DNA from 3 places in the Bradyrhizobium sp. AUGA SZCCT0431 genome. Region 2 is predicted to be linked to each of the others. Evidence: predicted binding sites of a transcription regulator. Region 2 holds the regulator's gene; each other region holds the start of a gene.
What was found. The regulator PhoB, encoded in region 2, activates phosphate uptake and scavenging genes when phosphate is short. The targets are predictions, from matches to a motif close to TGTCATNNANCTGTCAT.

Region 1 (2,266 bases), on a different contig from region 2:
AGTATTACGCGACTAGCTCACCGTCACGTATCCTCGACCAAAAACTCGACGCGCTCGGCGGCGAAGCGCGAGCGCTTGGTAACGATTGGCTTGCCGTCGGGATCAACGTCGGTGCTGTCGACCACCAGCACCGGGCGGCCGAGTGCGAGATCAAGCCGTGCGGCGTCGCTGGCGTCGGCTATGGCGGCGGTGATCCGGGTGGAAGACCTGCGGTAATCGCGGATGCCGTAATGCGCGGCCAGCTTGGTCATCGAGCGCACGCTGGCAAAGACCTGTCCCGCGTCGGGGAAGCGCTCGGCGGAGAGCCATGAGGTGCTGACGCAGATCGGGGTGCGGTCGGCCAGCCGAAGCGCCTCGATCCGGACCAAGGGTGCGCCCGTCTTCAGTCCGAGTTCCCGCGCCAGTTCACGGGTAGCGACATCGTCGGACGCTTCGATCAACTGGCCGCGCGGTTCATGGCCGCCGGCGCCGACGATTTCGGAAAACCGCGTCCGCGAGCGCAAGGGATAGGCGAGGCGCTGGGTCTCGACATAAGTGCCGCTGCCGCGCTCGGCGCGCACCAGCCCGCGTTCGGCGAGCGTCGCCAGCGCCCGGCGCACGGTATGGCGGTTGACCCGATAGGTCTCGGCGATCTCCATTTCGCCCGGCAGCTTTTCACCCGCGGCGAAGCGGCCCTCGGCAATGCCGCGTTCGATCCCGTCGGCGACCTGCCGCCACAACGCCACACCGGTGGCTGCATCCTGCATGCTCATGGTGTGAAACTACCCGGAACGGCCATCCGAAAAAACAACCCTGTTGTCACCAAACAGTCATGGCGTTTGGTTATGAAGTTGTCTACTAGCATAGACAACTTGATTCCGGCAAGGTGGATATGACGGCAACCGAGAACGACAAGCAGGTGCAGCGCAAGGCGGTCATGGCGGTGCTGGCGCATTCCGATCTATCGGAGATATCCGGCCGCCTGGCGGCGATCACGCTGCCTGATCACGAGCATCTGCGCGATCCGGAGAACGGCCTCGTGATGGTGCGCGGCCGCATCGGCGGCGATGGATCTGCCTTCAACCTCGGCGAGGCCACGGTATCGCGTGCGGCGGTCCGGCTTTCGACCGGCCAGGTCGGCTTCGGCTACACGCTCGGCCGCGACCGTGAGAAAGCGCGGATGATCGCGCTGTGCGACGCCATGGTGCAGTCGGATGAGTTCGCCGGCCTCGTCGAGACAAAGGTGATCGCGCCGCTGCGTGCGGCGATGTCCGAGAAACGGAACCGCAAGGCCGCCGAGGCCGCGGCGACGCGGGTGGATTTCTACACCTTGGTGCGGGGAGAGGGCTGATGACGACGGTTGCCGAACTGCCCGCTGGATTTGCCGACAAGGTGCTGTCGGCACAATCGACCTTCCGCTCGGTGATGGATGCAATGGCGCGTCCTGGCAGCGTGCAGCGCATTGCGGCCGTCGCCGGCACGCCCGCCGCCATGATGCGCGGCACCGCGGCCATTGCGCTGACCCTGTTCGACCATGATACGCCGATCTGGCTCGACAGTCGGATGTCGGAAACATCCGACGTCGCCAAATGGCTCAAATTCCACACCAGCGCGCCTGTCATCGCGGATTCCTCGATCAGCAGCTTTGCCCTGATCGGCAACCCCCGCGAGCTTCCGGCGCTCGATCGTTTTGCGTTCGGCAGCAATGAATACCCGGACCGTTCGACGACGCTGATCCTGCAGGTCGACAGTCTGACGGAGGGGCCCGCCCTCGAACTGCGCGGCCCCGGCATCGACGGCACCGCGATCCTGCAGGCCGCGATCCAGCCGCATGATTTGTTCGAACGGCTTGCCATCAACGTAGCCCTGTTTCCGCGCGGCATCGATGTCGTGCTGGTCCATGACGACGCGATTGTCGCGATACCGCGCTCCACGCGGCTGGTCGCGAGAGGAGGCTAGACATGTACGTTGCCGTCAAGGGAGGCGAACGCGCCATCGAGAACGCCCATCGTCTGCTGGCGCATGAGCGGCGCGGCGACCGTGACGTTCCCGAAATCTCGCTGTCCCAGATTTCCGAGCAACTTTCGCTCGGCGTCGACCGCGTCATGGCCGAGGGCTCGCTGTACGACCGCGAGCTCGCGGCTCTCGCGATCAAGCAGGCGCGCGGCGACATGATCGAGGCAATCTTCCTGGTGCGCGCGTTCCGCGCCACCCTGCCGCGCTTCGGCGCCACCGAGCCGGTCGATACCGGCGCGATGCAGGTGCGGCGGCGGATTTCCTCGACCTT
Region 2 (2,266 bases):
AGCATGATCTCCGGGCAAGCGCTTTGCGCTTGTCCCGAGGGAAAACCGGCGTCCACTTTTCCGGATCATGCTCGAACCGCTTTCCTGCGGTGCAAGATAAAGCAATCCGTAGCATTCCGGTGCCGTGGAAAACTCCAATTGCAATGCATAAATACCGGAACATGTGGACGCACGGACGCGGACTCTTGCGCCAGAGTCCCGCCATATTGTAGCGTCTGGGCTGTCGGGTACGACATCTCGTGCGGAAGTACTGACCCCTAGAGTCCATTTTGTGAGGCGTAAACGTTCGGGCGGCTTTTTGCGCCCGGCGAGGGCTAAGGGATTCTGCCCGCTGGGATTTTTGAGAATTGGCATCGCCAGCGCTGCCCCCGGATTGGCCGGCTCTGTGCGAAGGGAAGAATGCGATGACGGTATTGACCTGGTCCGACGAGCGCGTCGAGCAGCTTAAAAAGCTCTGGGAGGGCGGACTTTCCGCCAGCCAGATCGCCGCGGAACTCGGAAATGTGACGCGAAATGCAGTGATCGGCAAAGTGCACCGGCTGGGTCTTTCCGGCCGTGCCAAGAGCCCCTCCTCGGCCGCGCCGCGTCAGCGCAAGGCGCGCCCCGCCCAGCAGATGATGCGGGTGGCGCGCCCGGTGTCGCGCGGCAACACCGCGCTGGCCCACGCCTTCGAGGTGGAGATGGAGCCGGATCCGGTCGCCTACGACAATGTGGTGCCGATGAGCCAGCGGTTGACGCTGCTCGAATTGAACGAGGCCACCTGCCACTGGCCGATCGGCGATCCCTCCAGCTCGGAATTCTTTTTCTGCGGCGGCAAGGCGCTCACCAGCCTGCCCTATTGCGCACATCACTCGCGCATCGCCTATCAGCCGGCCTCCGATCGCCGCCGCCCGGCGCCGAAGCCGACCAGGTAAGGGCACGCTCACTGATGTCGTCCCGGCGAAGGCCGGGACCCATAACCACCGATAGCAGTGGTTATGCCTGGCTGGAGCTCCAGCCTTTTTAAAGCAATCAATATTTGTGGTTATGGGTCCCGGCCTTCGCCGGGACGACGCAAACCTGTTTACGCCGCGCCTACTCCACCTTCGCAAACCGGTCATCCAGCGCGTAGCCGGCGCCGCGCACGGTGCGGATCGGGTCCTGTTCGCGGCCGGGATTGAGCAGTTTGCGCAGGCGGCCGATATGCACGTCGACGGTACGCTCGTCGATATAGATGTCGCGGCCCCAGACGCTATCGAGCAGTTGCTCGCGGCTGAACACGCGGCCGGGATGTTCCAGGAAAAACTCCAGCAGGCGATATTCGGTCGGCCCGAGATCGATCGGACGGCCCGAGCGCGCGACGCGGCGTTTCTCGCGGTCGAGCTCGATATCGCCATAGGTCAGCACGGTGGCCAGCCGCTCCGGGCTCGCCCGCCGCAACAGGCCCTTCACCCGCGCCAGCAGCTCCGGCACCGAAAAGGGTTTTACGATGTAGTCGTCGGCGCCGGTCGCCAGCCCCCGCACCCGTTCGCTTTCCTCGCCGCGCGCGGTCAGCATGATGATCGGCAGCGCCTTGGTCTCCGGCCGCGCCCGCAAGCGGCGGCACAGTTCGATGCCGGACAGGCCCGGCAGCATCCAGTCCAGCACGATCAGGTCTGGCACCCGCTCCTTCAGCCTTGTATCGGCGTCGTCACCGCGGGCGACGGTTTCGACCTCATAGCCTTCGGCATCGAGGTTGTAGCGCAGAAGCGTGGTGAGCGCTTCCTCGTCTTCAACCACCAGAATGCGTGCGTTCATCTATGTCAGCCTCTTGTGTTTTGACGCGCTGTCGATACGCGAAAAACGTCTCTCGTTCGGTTGTCCGTTCCGCTACTGGTTCCGCTTCTAGTTTCCTGGCACCGTCGTGGCAAAATTCGTCATGTCGCCCTTCGGGCGCTTGTCGAGGATTTGCTGGCCTTCGATCATGTAGAACACGGTCTCGGCGATGTTGGTGGCGTGGTCGCCGATCCGTTCGATGTTCTTGGCGCAGAACATCAGATGGATGCAGAACGAGATGTTGCGCGGATCTTCCATCATGTAGGTCAGGAGTTCGCGGAACAGCGAGGTGCAGATGGCGTCGACTTCCTCGTCGCCCTTCCAGACCGCCATCGCCGCCGGCAGATCGTGCGACGCGTAGGCGTCGAGCACGGACTTGACCTGCGACTGCACCAGATCGGTCATGTGTTCGAGACCGCGGATCAGTTTCAGCGGCTGGAAATCGTTCTCCAGCGCCGCGACGCGCTTGCCC
Region 3 (2,266 bases), on a different contig from region 2:
GTGCGCTCCACCGTGAAGCTGAAGGCCGTCGTTCCGGCATTGCCTTCGACCTGCGAGACCGAGACAGAACCTGAGGCGAAGCCGACCAGCTGCGGCGGTATGCCTGATTGGATGGTGAAGGTCACACCCGCGAGCGGAGACTGCGCATCGGTGAGGAACGGCGCATCGGGCGTGGTGCCGTCGCCATCCTGGTCGCCGCTACCGCTTTGCGCGATAAAATTGGCGGTCGTATTGAACGCGATAAGAGCGTCCGCGCGCGATGCGAACGAGCTGCCACCAAAAGCCGGATTGTAGGCGGCGACATCGGCGCCGTCGGTCAGGGGCAGCACCAAAGCCGTCGAACCTGCCGTGAGCCCTGTGCCCTCGAGCAAGCCGCTGCCGGTCGCGGTGGTGAAGCCGCCATTTGTGTTGGTGACCGCAGCCAGGAAAGTGGTCGGGACGCTCTCGGAGGTCCCGTCGAATGCATAGATCGACTCGCCGGAGTTACCGAGCGCAAAACCTGCGCCGGTGACGGTACCAATATTGGCGCTGCGGGTAGCGGCCACGGAGGTGTTGAGGAATTCGACAACGATGCCCGGAGCCAGATCGCTTGCGCCATTGGTCCATGTCAGACTGCCCTCGCCGGTGTTGAAGGCGCCGCCAGATCCGATTGCCTGACCGTTCCATTCGTTGTCGCTGAAGCGGATAACTGTTCCCGCAGCAATCGGATCAACGACAATGAACGCTAATCCGTCATTTCCGTCCGCGTTGAAACCGACGAAAGCGATCGAACCGGGACCGAGAGCCATCGATAATCTCCATTATGAAAAAGGCAAAAGCAGGCCGCAGCGGCACGAGGGGCTCGCGCAGCGTTGAAGGTGGGGAATCGCGGTGTTGTCGCGCGGGGCGCGTCAGCGGCCGGAATATAGGCTGGCGTTAATTACAACGCGGTGACGGTTTGTTAATCATTGTCCGTTGTCCAGACGAAGTTGCGCGTGCCGCCAATATGAAGGAATTTGGCACGCGGCGCGAAAGCATGACACTGCGCGACCTTTACAACCTCACCGTTGCGGCGCGCGGCCACTGGCTGCCGTGCGGCTCAACGGAAAGCATTGAGACCATCCAGACCGACCAGGACCCTTCGCTTCAGCCTGACGCCCGGCCGCCGAGCGGAACACCGTCGAGGCCGTCCAGTGGCAGATCGAGATGGTGCAGCGCGGTCGGCGCGAGATCGATGATACGGCTCGTCGTCGTGACGACGTTGCCAGCTGAAAACCCGTTGCCGACGGCTATCAGCGTTGGTTGCGTTTCATGCGGGCCAAGCCCGCCATGCATTCCGCAATCCCGCCGTATGGCATCCTCGTTCTCGGCGAAGCGAACCGCCATCGCCGTGAGCCCCGGAATGCCGTTGCAATTGCTGCCTTGCGACTTCGCCATATCAACCGCGAGAACGTCGGCGGTTGGAATTTGACCAAGCTTGGCGAGGTCTTCGCCTTTGATGATGCGTCCAGCCCAGGACTGCTGGCCGAGCCAGTCGGCCACCTCCTTACGCCGCGACAAGGCGTCGCTACCAAAATGGATGAAAGCCGATGATCCCTGAGCCGCTACGACAATTTCCGGACTTTCCAAGGCGGCCTTGAATCCCGATTCGTACAGCCGCCGTTCGACCGGCACCGTCTCGGTGACGGATTCGTGGCCATGGTCTGACCCGACGAGCAAAAGCACCTCATGACCACGGTCTCGCAACCGTTCTACGGTTTCCGCGACCGCGCCGACATGGGTATCGACCGCGCGCAGCGCCATGAGATGTTCCGGCGAACCGAGCGGAAAGGCGTGCATGGTCTTGTCGGGCTCGGACAACCAAAGCGTTGCAACCGAGGGCGGTCGCTCCATCAGAATCGATATAAACTTGTCAGTCATCACCGCATCGCCAACCGCGCCAGGAGGGGCGACAAGGGCTGGCATCAGCGGTACACGGCCTCGGCTATAACTCAATTCGCGGTGGTACAGTTCGCCGTGCCCCTCCGCATCGTGAAAGAAGGCCGCGCCCGGCGAGACGTTGGAACAGAGCACCGCGCCGTGCTGTGGCGCCGTCCGCAGTGACAGTGAAGGGCGCGTCAACAATCGCCCGAAATGATTTCGGTACGTCTCGTAGAACTCCGGCCTCCCCGCGTCATGAACTTCATGACCGTTCTCGATCGGCAATGCGACCGTATTGCCCCTCAGTCCGTGCGATATCGGCCAGCAACCGGTGGCAATCGATGCAGACGACGCCCGCGTCGCCGAC

Region 1: a site for PhoB is predicted at 797-813, ahead of phnG (phosphonate C-P lyase system protein PhnG). Genes of this name have one in related genera too.
Region 3: a site for PhoB is predicted at 919-935, ahead of JQ567_RS35885 (choice-of-anchor I family protein). Genes of this name have one in related genera too.

Annotation. Positions count from the first base shown of each region.
Region 1 covers NZ_JAFCLR010000009.1:147,208-149,473, reverse strand. The annotation lists gene phnE (phosphonate ABC transporter, permease protein PhnE) at 1-16, shown strand, start outside; gene phnF (phosphonate metabolism transcriptional regulator PhnF) at 24-752, opposite strand; gene phnG (phosphonate C-P lyase system protein PhnG) at 872-1,330, shown strand; gene phnH (phosphonate C-P lyase system protein PhnH) at 1,330-1,938, shown strand; gene JQ567_RS10875 (carbon-phosphorus lyase complex subunit PhnI) at 1,941-2,266, shown strand, end outside.
Region 2 covers NZ_JAFCLR010000008.1:148,237-150,502, reverse strand. The annotation lists gene JQ567_RS09840 (GcrA family cell cycle regulator) at 405-914, shown strand; gene phoB (phosphate regulon transcriptional regulator PhoB) at 1,075-1,776, opposite strand; gene phoU (phosphate signaling complex protein PhoU) at 1,864-2,266, opposite strand, start outside.
Region 3 covers NZ_JAFCLR010000062.1:18,480-20,745, reverse strand. The annotation lists gene JQ567_RS35885 (choice-of-anchor I family protein) at 1-788, opposite strand, end outside; gene JQ567_RS35880 (alkaline phosphatase family protein) at 1,126-2,266, opposite strand, start outside.